4 regions of the Alishewanella sp. SMS8 genome follow, and region 3 is predicted to be linked to each of the others. Evidence: predicted binding sites of a transcription regulator. Region 3 holds the regulator's gene; each other region holds the start of a gene.

Region 1 (3,165 bases), on a different contig from region 3:
ACTTCAGTATCAATTTGATGCTCGCTATAACGAAACGCCGGATAAAACTGCATTAAATATTGTCGGGCAATTAACTCATAAATATGTCGCTCATCTAGCGAAAGACGCTGCACATCCAGCACCCGCTCGGTAGGTATAATGGCATGGTGCGCCCCTACCTTGCTGTCATTCCAAGCCTTACTTTTTAAGTTTAAATCTGCTGTTTTCAAGGCCTCACTTAATGGCGAACTACTGCTGGCAATCGCTTGGCTTACCTTTTGCCGCTCAGCATAGTGACCCGCCGGTAAATAACGACAATCAGAACGCGGATAGGTAATTAGCTTATGGCGTTCATACAATTGCTGACAAATATCTAAGGTTTTTTGCGCGTTTAAATTAAAGCGTTTAGACGCATCAATTTGTAATGAGGATAAATTGTAAGGCAAGGGTGCAGCCTGGCTTTTTTGTTCGCGTTTCACGGCTTTAACTTGGCCCGTTTGGCCCCTCACCTTTGCTAACACGGTGTCAGCCAACTTTTTCAGTAACACCCGGCCATCTTCATCCATGTAAGGCTCGCAGGCGGCACTCGGTTGCCACTTTGCCTTAAATTGCTCACCACTGCGGGTTTGCAGCGTTATCCACACCTCATAAAAGGGTTTCGTTACAAAGTGTTCAATCTCTAGATCGCGGTGCACCACTAACCCCAACACCGGCGTTTGCACACGGCCGATCGACAACACGCCCTGATAACCATGCTCTTGGCCTAGTAAGGTACATAGCCGTGTCATATTAATACCATACAACCAATCGGCCCTTGCCCGCGCTAAGGCTGAAGTGGCTAACGGAATAAAATCAGTGTTTTGGCGCAAATCCTTTAAGGCTTTGCTGATCGCCGCCGGATTCATGTCATTCACTAAACAGCGCTTGGTGGCCGCACGCTTGGCTTGACTGATCCCCGCATAATTAATCACTTCATCCACCAAAATTTGCCCGACACGATCCGGATCGCCCATATTCACTAACACATCGGCTTCTTTGATCAGTTTTTTAACCACATTAAATTGCTGGCGGGTTTGCGACTTAACGTGTTGTTTCCATTCTATTGGAATAATTGGCAGGTGGGCTTTGCGCCAACTTTTGTAATCGGCATTGTAGGCTTCAGGTTCTGCCTGTTCCAGTAAATGACCAATACACCAAGTCACCACATCGCCATTGGCGGCTTTAATAAAGCCATCGCCTTTTTGCTGTGGTTTGGGGAGCACATCGGCTACGGCACGGCCAACGCTGGGCTTTTCTGCAATGTATAAAATCATCAGACAAAACACTGTACAAATAATCAGTTAATTTACCTTGCCTAACATTAAATAGCAAAAACTTGTGACACTGACTAATACCTAAGGATTATATTGATGTTTAAAACCACAATTTTGACCGTTAACTTAACTCGCCAAATAAAAATTAAAATGAATTATTTTAGTTACTTAGAGGCTTTAATATTTAAAAAGCAATCGCAGCATAATTATTGAGTAGATCGACATTGCTGACAACTTGGCTATTTTCTAAGCTGTCAACATGGGTTTCTTGCCTACCCTGGTTTTGTTGCTTCGCTATGAGGGCGTAGAAAATGTCGCAATATACTGATGTTAAAAGAATTTGTGATGATCTAGAAAGTACCGGTAAAACCGTGTCGCTAGATTATGTTTTGTCTAAAGTGTCTGACGCACAAGCAACGGTGATAGCACACTATAAAAAGTGGCGATACGAGCAAGCTCAACAGCGACAGCTTGAGCAAGCGCCAATACTCAGTGACGATTTTATGCAAGCGTTTTTGCGTGAAACCGAGCGACAAGGCGCGCAACAAACGGCACAGTTGCAAAAACAATTAGCCGAAGCACTGCAAGGTGAAGTGGTTGCGGTTGAGCACTTACAACAGGCACAGCAGCAATGGCAGCAGTTGGAACAGCGTAAAACGGCTTTAGAGCAAACATTGCACAGCCAACAACAGAAACTGACCACACAGGCAGAACACTTTGCCAGCCTGCAACAAGAACGCACCGCTTTGCAACAACAACTGGGCCAGTTAGAACAACAACTGAGCAAGGCAACGGAGCAACTAACCGCCAGCCAAGCGGCCGTGGCCGCCGCCAATGCTCAAGCCTCTGAGCACGCAACCGCTCTCGCCTCAAAGCAAGCACAGCTTAACGACACCGAGCAGCAATTGTCTGAGTTACAACAACAGTATCAACAACAACAGCAGTTAATTGCTCAATTAGAGGAAAAGCAGGCGGCACAGCAACAACTGGCTGAGCAATTAAGCACAGCTCAAACGCAACTCGAAGTACTTGAAACAACGTTGCAGCAGACTAAAAGCGCACAGCAAGACACCGAGCAAGCGTTAAGTGCAGCGCAAAACGCGGTGGCGCAGTATCAACAAGAGCAACAGCATTTTTCTGAGCTACAGGCCGAGTATGATGCCTTACAACAACGATTGACAGAGCAGCAACGCCAACACTTTGAAATGAAAAAACAGATCCATCAGCAACTGGCCGAATATTCCGAGCAATGTGCTGAACTCAGCTCTGAGCGCGATACGCTGTTGAGTCAGATACGCCGTCAAAAAACCACAGCAGAGCCATCTGCATTAGCCGACAGCATTCAGTTACAGCAAGAATTAAAACAACTGCAGCAACAGCACCAAGACTTACTACAACAACTGGCCATGCCACAACACAGTGCCGCCGAGCAGGCCACGGCAACAGAAAACCTTCAGTTACAGCAAGAATTGCAACAACTGCAGCAACAGCACCAAGACTTACTGCAACAACTGGCCTCGCCACAACACAGTGCCACCGAGCAGGCAACGCAAAGCGAGCAACTCAGTGCGTTAACAGCAGAGCGGGATGAGGCGCTAGCCATTAATGCAGCACAAGCGGATCAACTGCATAACGTGCAACACGAATTAGCCGAATTAAAAGCCTTGTTGCAACCGAATAACCCTGAACAATGCGACAATGTGGAACAATTACGCGCTCATTTAGCATTGTTGAAACATCAAAATAGCATTACCTCGCAACATCAGGCCGAGCAACGCGAAACGATCAAACAGTTACGGGAAGAATTAGCACAACAGCGCGAGGCGGTGCAGCAAATTCAACTAGAACGCTTTCAATTTAATAAACAGAAAGT
Region 2 (3,165 bases), on a different contig from region 3:
TAACCGCGCCGCCAACAAATACAAACCACCTATTTTGCGATGTAAAAAGATCGCATCTGCCGGCGGTGTATGCCAGTAATCTTGCTGCATACTTAAGGCGGTGCCCGCTTCACGAATTCGCAGTGCTAAATCCGTTTGCCCAAAATCAAAGGCGCTATCGTGCTTTAAAGGCTCGGCCGCTAAATTCACTAATGAAAGTACGGCTTGTTTTTGTGCGGGTAAAATCTGTTGGCTGAAAAAACCAATCTGCGTTAACGCAGCGGCCATGGCCGCGTGATCTTCAGTTAAGGCCGCAGCAAATAATTGGCGATAACCATCACTAAAGCGGCTGCTGTAATGCCTACAAGCGCCAAAATCTAATAACACCAGTTGTTGGGTTTTCGTGTTGTATAAATAATTGGCAAAGTTCGGATCGGTTTGCACCAATTTAAATTCAAATAATTCACGAAACAGCAGTTCAAACAACAAGCCCATCACACGATCGCGCTCGGCTTGCTCATGACTGCTTAATGCCTCTAACGCACTGCCTTCCACAAAACTCATCACCAAAATGTTTTCGGTGGTTAATTCTGAGAACACTTCGGGTACCACAAAGTGTGGGCTTTGCCCCAAGGCTTGGCGATACTGCCGCAAGTAGGTGGCTTCTTGCAAATAATCGGCTTCGCTGTGTAATTGTGCTTTTGCTTCGGTTAAGAGCCCACGATAATCGACACTTTTAGGCACCAGCCCGCTAATGCGTAATAAGGTTGCCACGTTATCAACATCACTGTCGATACTGGCTTTAATCCCCGGATATTGAATTTTTACCGCAAGGCGCTGGCCATTGTCATGATAAGCCTGATGCACCTGACCTATCGAGGCGGCGGCTAAAGGCGTAAAGGTAAAATCACTGAAATGACGCTGCCATTGCTCACCCCATTCGTTGCGTAACACCTGTGCTAACTGCTTAACGGGCATGGGGTTACCGCTGGCACGCAAGCGCGCTAAAATTTCAGCTAAAGCTGGTGGCAGCATATCACCGCTGTCCATGGACAATAACTGACCGACTTTCATCGCCGCACCGCGCAAATGCGCCAATTGATCGGCGACGCGTTTGGCATTGCCTGGGGTAAGTAACAAATCTTTTTTAGACGGCACTTGGCCTTTGGCTAATTGTCGTGCCCCTTCAGCCAGCATGCCACCGGCGACTCGCCCTGCTAATGAGGCTAAACTACCAAAACGGGATATCCGGTGCGCGGGCACCTTTGAACTACCTGCCGACATAAGTACCTTACTCTTGCAATCTGTATAGTAGGCTATACGCAGCTAACCGCTTTTTGGTTGCTTCTCGGGCATAAGTTAGCACTTGTTGTGCAACCTGAAGCAAGGCATACTACACTGTATAGATAAACAGTATTTGAGGTAATGCCATGTCTGTTCAGTTTCTCGGTCAGGCGCAAGCCGGCGCACCTATTCGGTTGCCTTTTTTTAGCAGTAAGGTGCCTGCGGGCTTCCCTTCACCCGCGCAAGATTATATCGAGCAAAGTATCGATTTAAACCAGTTGTGTATTCATCACCCCACCGCCACATTTTTTGTGCGCGTATCGGGGGATTCGATGATTGAAGCCGGTATTTTTGAAGATGATGTTTTGGTGGTTGATCGCGCGATCACTGCTGAACACGGAGACATTGTGGTGGCTTCAATCAACGGCGAATTTACCGTGAAGCGTTTAAGCTGCAAAATGAATTTGATGCTGCTGCCAGAGAATCCGCGCTATCAGCCAGTGCACATTAAAAACGCCGATGAGTTACAGATCTTTGGCGTGGTAACCAATGCTATTCGTCGGTTTAATCGTAAATGAAAGCAACGTGTTTTGCGCTGGTCGATTGCAATAACTTTTATGCCAGTTGTGAAAAACTGTTTCGGCCTGACTTAGCGCACCGCCCGGTGGTGGTGTTATCGAATAACGACGGCTGTGTCGTGGCGCGCTCTAAAGAAGCGAAAGCGCTGGGCATAAAAATGGGCGTGCCGTTATTTCAAATTAACGAGTTAATTAAACAGCACCGTATTGTCACCTTTTCATCGAATTATGCCCTGTATGCCGATATGTCTGCTCGGGTGATGACCACCTTAGAATTAATGGCCCCCGCCGTTGAGGTGTACAGTATTGATGAAGCCTTTTTAGATTTGAGCCTCTTACCGCATTCGGAGTTAACGCAGTATGGCCAATTTATCCGGCAGCGCATTGCCCAGTGGCAAGGCATTTCCGTGTGTGTGGGTATTGCGCCGAGTAAAACGTTAGCCAAATTAGCCAATCATGCCGCAAAAACCTGGCCAAAAACCCAGGGCGTGGTCGACCTTACGGCGGTCACGCGCCAACGTAAGCTGCTGGCATTATTACCTGTTGGTGAAGTATGGGGCATTGGTCATAAGTTATCGATCCGTTTACAAGCACTGGGGATCCACACCGCTTTACAGTTAGCAGATGCCAATCCCAGCTTTATTCGCCAGCAATTTTCGGTGGTGGTCGAACGTACCGTGCGCGAGCTGAATGGTGAGTCGTGTATCCCGTTAGAAGAACAGCCCCCCACTAAAAAAGAGATTGTCAGTTCGCGCTCTTTTGGTGAGCGCATTACCGCGCAGCCATTATTGCAAGAAGCCATTGCCGAGTATGTGGCACGAGCCTGTCAAAAACTGCGCAAAGAGCGGCAACATGCCCGACAACTGACGGTATTTTTACGCACCAGCCCATTTAGCAAACCACAAGAGCCTTATTATGCCAACAGCGCCAATGCCACGTTGGGCGCGCCTAGTGCTGATACCCGTGATTTTTTGCCCTTAGCTAACCGCTTATTACAGCAGATCTGGCGCGATGGCTATCGCTATGCCAAAGCCGGCGTAATGTTAAGTGACTTTTATGATGAGGGCGTATATCAACCCAGCTTATTTGAACCCACCGCCAGTTATCATGCTGATCCCAGCTTAATGCAAACACTCGATCGGTATAATCAGTCGGGTAAAGGTAAGATCTGGTTTGCCAGCCAAGGCGTGAAGCAAAGCTGGGCGATGAAACGACAACATTTGTCACCAGCGTACACCACCAACTGGTTACAGTTGCCGGTGGTAAGCTAAGTGTTAAGCTAAGACGGGTTAATCACCGGGTAAATCGCCTCACCCCATAATTG
Region 3 (3,165 bases):
GATGGCTTTTTTAACCGCAGGCGTGGCTAATAGCGCATTAAATAACTGACTGCGGTTCATCAGTTTTGGCCCTGTTGCTGCCAGTCTCTGTCGATAAAAGTGGATCCGTGACATGCGCAGCAGTTTTCTGGCAGTGCTGGCTTCAGCGCCAAATTGTCCAGCCATTTGTTGTAGATCTACTGGTTTACTTAAGCGCACCAGCGTGTGTCGACCTGAGATAAATACAATCAGTAACTTAGCTAACCAGTTAGGTGAATGTGCTTCCCCCAGTAACCATTTAATACTGTCTTCCTTACCTGGTGCACGACCCCATAAGATCGAGATCGGCATCAGCTGTGCCTGTAATTTGGGGTTGGCTAAATGAGCCGCGAGTAATGTTTGTCCTTGCTTTAATGCACGGGTATCGCTGCGGCCACCAATGATTTGGTGAGGTTTTTCGAGAAATAAGATGCGTGATAATTTCTGCCCCCGCAGTTCGACATGGCTAAGCGGATCGGGCAAGGCTAGTTGCTGGCAAACGCGACGCAGCGTGGCGACATCACTGGCTGATTCGGTGTGGCATATATAAAATAATGGCCGTTCTTTATTAACTCCCAGTTGTTGTAGGGGGTTATCAGGAACGATTTTGAATTTAACGAGTAGGCGAATAGGCCATTTTAATAATAAGGTCAGTAACGACAAGCTTGAGAACATAATGATACCGAGCAAACTGAACAGTGCTAAGAATACCACAGCTGCGTAAGCTGGCAAATTCAGCTGCAGAACAACGCTTGGCATTTCGAAAAAGGCTGTATATACTGACAGTACTTACTGTATAGGTAGCCAGCATTATGAGACCATTAACGCCTCGTCAGGCCGAAATTCTGCAATTAATCAAAGATTACCAACAAGAAACCGGAATGCCACCCACGCGTGCCGAGATTGCGCTGCGTTTAGGTTTTAAATCTGCCAATGCAGCGGAAGAACATCTCAAAGCCTTAGCTAAAAAGGGGGTACTGGAAATGATGCCCGGTACCTCGCGAGGGATCCGTTTATTGGAAGACGATTCCGCTCCCGAGCAATTGGGTTTGCCTTTGGTGGGCAAAGTTGCCGCTGGTCAGCCTATTTTAGCCGCTGAGCATGTACAAAATCATTATCAAATTGATGCGCATTTATTTAAACCCCATGCTGACTTTTTACTTCGGGTACAAGGTATGAGTATGCAAGATATCGGCATCCTCGATGGCGATCTGTTAGCCGTGCATAAAACAACTCAAGCAGAACATGGCCAAGTGATTGTCGCCCGTGTCGATGATGAAGTAACGGTAAAGCGTTTTCAGCGGCAAGGACATGAAGTTTTATTGCTTCCTGAGAATCCAGATTTTGAGGTGATTAAAATCGATTTACGTGAACAGCAATTTGCCGTTGAAGGCCTTGCTGTAGGTGTGATCCGTAACGGCAGTTGGCTATAAAATAGTCGCTGTTCAACAAGTTAATTTATAATTGCACTGGTATGACCTCTGGGTTTTATCGGTGCTTTTGCATTTTAGGGGTTTACATAACGCTCATACTGGACAATTCTTAAGCGGTAACTGTTCAAAAAATAATTAAAGTTAACAGTTGCTGGTTTCAGCGCTTGCTTCGAAATCACAAAAAATAATAAAAATAAGAAATTGCGAAACTTACCACATAGATTCGGTCAGGATAGGTTTACATAAAAGCCGTGTAGTTCTGTGTTCTTGGTTTCTGCAGTTTGCAATGCAAATGACAGAGGAGAAGTACAGTGACAAACACGCGTTGTCTGGTTTGGTCGCTGCCGACCCTATTTTTTGCCGCATCGGCAAATGCATCAACATCTATGCCTTTGAATATGACCAAAGGCGCTACGGAGATCAGTCAGCAGGTTTATCAACTGCATATGACCATCTTCTGGATTTGTTGTGCTATCGGTGCAGTGGTGTTTGGGATTATGTTTGTATCCATGATCCTTCACCGCAAAGCAAGAGGGGTGCAGCCGGCTTCATTTCATGAAAGTACCAAGGTTGAAATTCTGTGGACGGCCATTCCGGTCGTTATTCTTGTTGTGATGGCATTTCCCGCCACGACCACCCTATTGGCGATGGATGACACCTCTGCTGCCGATGTGACCGTGCAAATTACCGGTTCGCAGTGGAAATGGCATTATAAATACCTTGAACACGATGTTGAGTACTTTTCATTATTAGCGACACCCAGAGAGCAAGTGGCCAATAAACTGGCCAAGGGTGAAAACTATCTATTAGAGGTCGATCGGCCTTTAGTGATTCCTGTTGGGAAAAAAATTCGCTTCTTAATGACCTCAGATGATGTGATTCACTCGTGGTGGGTACCTGCATTTGCCATTAAAAAAGATGCGAACCCTGGCTTTATTAACGAAGCATGGACTCGGGTAGACGAGCCTGGCACTTATCGTGGGCAATGTACTGAGTTATGCGGTAAAGACCATGGCTTTATGCCAATCGTGGTGATCGCCAAAAGCGAAGAAGATTATTTAGCGTGGATCCAGCAAGAAGAAACGCGGATCGCCGGTGAAAAAGCCGCCGAACAAGAATTACTTGCCATGAATATGAGCATGGCAGAGTTAATGAGTACCGGTGAAAAAATCTATCAAGGTTGGTGCGTCGCCTGTCATCAGGCTACTGGCATGGGGTTACCTGGTATTTTCCCTGCGTTAAAAGGCAGCGAGTTAATCCTTAACGATCGCAACGGCCATATTAATGTGTTGGTTAATGGTCGCCCGGGTACCGCGATGCAGGCATTTGGTAAGCAACTCAGCTTAAAAGAATTAGCAGCGGTCATCACCTATACCCGTAATGCTTTTGATAATAATACCGGTGATACCGTGCAGGCTGCCGATGTGTTCGCTGTCCAGCAAGGCAAGGGAGAATAACCGATGTCAGCAATTACTACTGAACATGATGATCATGCGCATGATCATAAACCTAGCGGCATAAAACGCTGGTTGTTTACCACGAACCACAAAGATATCGGCAGCATGTACCTTATTTTCGCTTTGGTGATGTTTTTCCTTGGCGGCAGTATGGCAATGGTTATTCGTTTGGAGTTATTCCAGCCGGGTATGCAATTTGTCGAACCTCACTTCTTTAACCAAATGACCACAGTGCATGGCTTAATTATGGTATTTGG
Region 4 (3,165 bases), on a different contig from region 3:
GTAAAAAAGTTAGCGGATTGGCATAACGCGCATGCTGCAGTTTCGCTTCACTGACTTTTTTCAGTAATTGCCGTACCGATCCTAAACCAAGATAATGACCATCACGGCATATAATAAAGTACCAACTCGCGGCACTGTGCTCATCTTCAGCAACAATGTTGCTAACTTCATCTAAACTACATCCGGCATCGACAATGACCGCTTTCGTATTCATGATCTGAGCAATCGTCCTTTTTTCATTCAGCGCTCGACCAAAGTTTTGCGAGAAAAGTGCTTGTAACTCAGAGCGACAAATTAAACCTACAGGCTTATTATTATTATTTACCACCGCGAGAGTTTGTAAGCGGTGATCTTGTTCAAACCTTGTAGCAACTTGCAGCGCGGTTAATGATGCTGAAATCGGCGCAACCGTCGACAATAGTTGTAAGATATTAACCTGACTTTGCAAAGTAGGCTTAACTTCAAGTAAGAGTTTGTTCGCGAGATTCTGCATAAAACTAACATTTGGCCGTCCGAGCAAATAACCTTGAGCAAAATCAGCGCCTAATTCTTTACACTGAAAGAGTTCTTCCTGAGTTTCAATTCCTTCGGCAATAATCAACGCGCCGGTAGCTTTTGCTAAACTGATAATATTTTTAACAAAGGCTTTTTTGGTTGGATCACGATGAATCTCACTAATGAAATAACGATCAATTTTAACAAAATCTGGCTGCAACTCTGACCATAGTTTCAGACCCGAAAAACCGCTGCCCAAATCATCAATGGCAATTAAAAAACCTAGATCGCGATAATGCTTAACGGCTTTAATTAATAAACTCGCCTCTTCTACTTGATATTGTTCAGAAATCTCAATCACTACCTGTGACGGATCTAAACCGGCTTTTTGTAACATCGCCTTGGTTAGGCCGCTAGGATGATCAGCGGTCAGTAATAATAGTGGGTTAACGTTTAAGAATAATTTACTAGTGACGCCAGCAATAGCAAAGGCTGCAATACTCAACTCTCGACACAGCAGTTCTAACTCGGCTAAGGCATTACAAGAAAGCGCAGTTTTAAAAAGTTGCAAGGGCGAATGCAGCGGGCTGTTCGATGGGCCACGAATTAACGCCTCATAACCGAAGATCTGCGCCGAATTTAAAGCAACTATAGGTTGAAATAGCGGTTGTAGCGCTCGGGCCTGCAAAATACTTTTTAGCTCAATACAAGACTGTTCTGAAGTTGCCATACATCAAATCCAAAATTAACAACAATGAAAAGAATATGCAGGTTGTATGACAGCGATATGACTAAAAAAACAAACACAAAACACTTGCTTTTTATTTGAACAAAAACTACTGTATAACCATACACTGTATAAATAACCAGTTAGAGGTTTACATGCTTACTACCACCAAACTTTTACATTCCGATACCCTATCTCGTGCCAGCAAAACGTTAAACACGAGTCATACTGGAACAATACCGCCACTCACCTTATTGCAGCGCAATAACACTGAACTCCAACTCTTAAAATTGTTACAGCAACACCGCGATGTGGACGGCTGGATTGTATTAATTGCACCGAAAGTGAAACCTAATAAAAATTTTTGGGCAAGCTGCCAGATCCCTCTAGAAAAAATCTTAATGATTCATCCGCACCAGGTTAAGGATTTAGCGAAAACAGTACAACGCGCGATAAACAGTGCTAGCTGTAAAGTTGTGTTGCATGGTGGTGAATTAACTGATGAGGAAGCAACGCAATTAGCGCAATTAGCAGAGAAGCAGCAAACTGCGTTGTATCCCTTAACACAGGCAATGGTGAAACAACATTAAAACTCTATATCAGTGACAAGTGACAAGTGACAAGTGACATACTTTATCTAAGCTATGCATCACAATACTTAACAAAAAACGATAAATCATCAATAAAGTGAAACACCCTGAGCTGGCTTAGGGGTAAACTAGCACGCATTAATGTGGAGATAACGATGCTGTGTTATTGCTGTTCAAAAAAACCGTTTATTGAATGCTGTGCCCCTTATGTATTAGAAGGTGAATTAGCACCAAATTGTGAAGCCCTAATGCGTTCACGTTACACGGCCTATTGTCTTGGTCAGATTGACTATGTTTACCAGACTACGCATCCAACACAACTTTCAGCTGAATTGATAGAAGAAATTCAACAGTTTGCTGATAGTGTGCATTTTTTTAAGTTAGCGATCAGCGAGAGCAACCAGAATATGCATAAAGGTGAAGTAAGTTTCAAAGCCTACTTTATTATCGATAACACCGTTGAAGTGATCACAGAACAGTCATTTTTTGAATTTATTGATAAATGGTATTACCACAGTGGCAAACTGTCAGCCACACCAAGCCATAAGTTAAAACGTAATGAGCTTTGCCCGTGTGGTTCATTGATAAAAGTGAAACATTGTCAAACTCATCTAATAAGCGGTCAAGCATAAGATCAAGAAGCACTAAAGCGGTAAAGGGTTAGCATTCAGTTCTTGCAGCATTTCATATAACACGGTTTCGTCCCCTTCTTGGAGCGGTGGTTCCTTGCCACTTAGACGACGTATAGCATGCTGATCTAAATTACTCATCAAGCGACCATCTAATTTTTTGGCATCATCTTTTCTAACCCAAGGCTCAGGGGTTAAAGCGCTTTGTAATTTCAATTGGCGTAAACTCGTTTGCGCAGATCGATTAAGTTGCGCTAACACAGCCGCATCAGTTTCTTGCCATGCAAAACTGCGGCGTTGACGCACAGATAATTGCTGATAGAGCGTTGCGTTAACCTCAGCGCTTTTAGGTAATGGCGTATAAAAAGCCGCCATTTCTTGTACCGCCGGAGACAACACCGCTAACCACAACGCAAAATCAGCACGATGCTGTTGTTGCAGTGCTTGGTTAAGCGTTGTACCCAGTTGCCATTCGTTAATGATTGCTTGCATTATCTACACTTTTTAGCCTAACTGTTTGCTTTATCGGCAAACAGTCAAAAAACTTTAGTAAAGTGCTTTACTTAAAAACTGAATTTGATAATATGCGCCTGCACTTGTGGAGGGGTTCCCGAGTGGCCAAAGGGATCAGACTGTAAATCTGCCGGCACTGCCTTCGAAGGTTCGAATCCTTCCCCCTCCACCATTTCTCTTTATGCCTAATTTCTTCAATTTAAATCAAAAC

The links. Region 3 encodes LexA, which represses DNA repair genes until DNA is damaged. Its sites were predicted from a motif close to TACTGTATNNNNATACAGTA; they were not measured.
Region 1: ORJ01_RS07100 (DNA topoisomerase III) is a predicted target of LexA. The motif match lies at 1,302-1,321, and genes of this name have one in related genera.
Region 2: umuD (translesion error-prone DNA polymerase V autoproteolytic subunit) is a predicted target of LexA. The motif match lies at 1,376-1,395, and genes of this name have one in related genera.
Region 4: ORJ01_RS00015 (SulA-like leucine-rich domain-containing protein) is a predicted target of LexA. The motif match lies at 1,333-1,352, and genes of this name have one in related genera.

Annotation. Positions count from the first base shown of each region.
Region 1 covers NZ_JAPJEA010000001.1:1,566,044-1,569,208, forward strand. Annotated here, with positions in the region: gene ORJ01_RS07100 (DNA topoisomerase III) at 1-1,292, opposite strand, end outside; gene ORJ01_RS07105 (hypothetical protein) at 1,604-3,165, shown strand, end outside.
Region 2 covers NZ_JAPJEA010000004.1:90,203-93,367, forward strand. Annotated here, with positions in the region: gene ORJ01_RS13365 (AarF/ABC1/UbiB kinase family protein) at 1-1,263, opposite strand, end outside; gene umuD (translesion error-prone DNA polymerase V autoproteolytic subunit) at 1,410-1,841, shown strand; gene umuC (translesion error-prone DNA polymerase V subunit UmuC) at 1,838-3,112, shown strand; gene ORJ01_RS13380 (HEPN domain-containing protein) at 3,121-3,165, opposite strand, start outside.
Region 3 covers NZ_JAPJEA010000005.1:62,329-65,493, reverse strand. Annotated here, with positions in the region: gene plsB (glycerol-3-phosphate 1-O-acyltransferase PlsB) at 1-750, opposite strand, end outside; gene lexA (transcriptional repressor LexA) at 831-1,451, shown strand; gene coxB (cytochrome c oxidase subunit II) at 1,838-2,908, shown strand; gene ctaD (cytochrome c oxidase subunit I) at 2,912-3,165, shown strand, end outside.
Region 4 covers NZ_JAPJEA010000001.1:1,602-4,766, forward strand. Annotated here, with positions in the region: gene ORJ01_RS00010 (bifunctional diguanylate cyclase/phosphodiesterase) at 1-1,225, opposite strand, end outside; gene ORJ01_RS00015 (SulA-like leucine-rich domain-containing protein) at 1,378-1,812, shown strand; gene ORJ01_RS00020 (YchJ family protein) at 1,968-2,444, shown strand; gene ORJ01_RS00025 (VC2046/SO_2500 family protein) at 2,457-2,933, opposite strand; tRNA gene ORJ01_RS00030 (tRNA-Tyr) at 3,042-3,126, shown strand.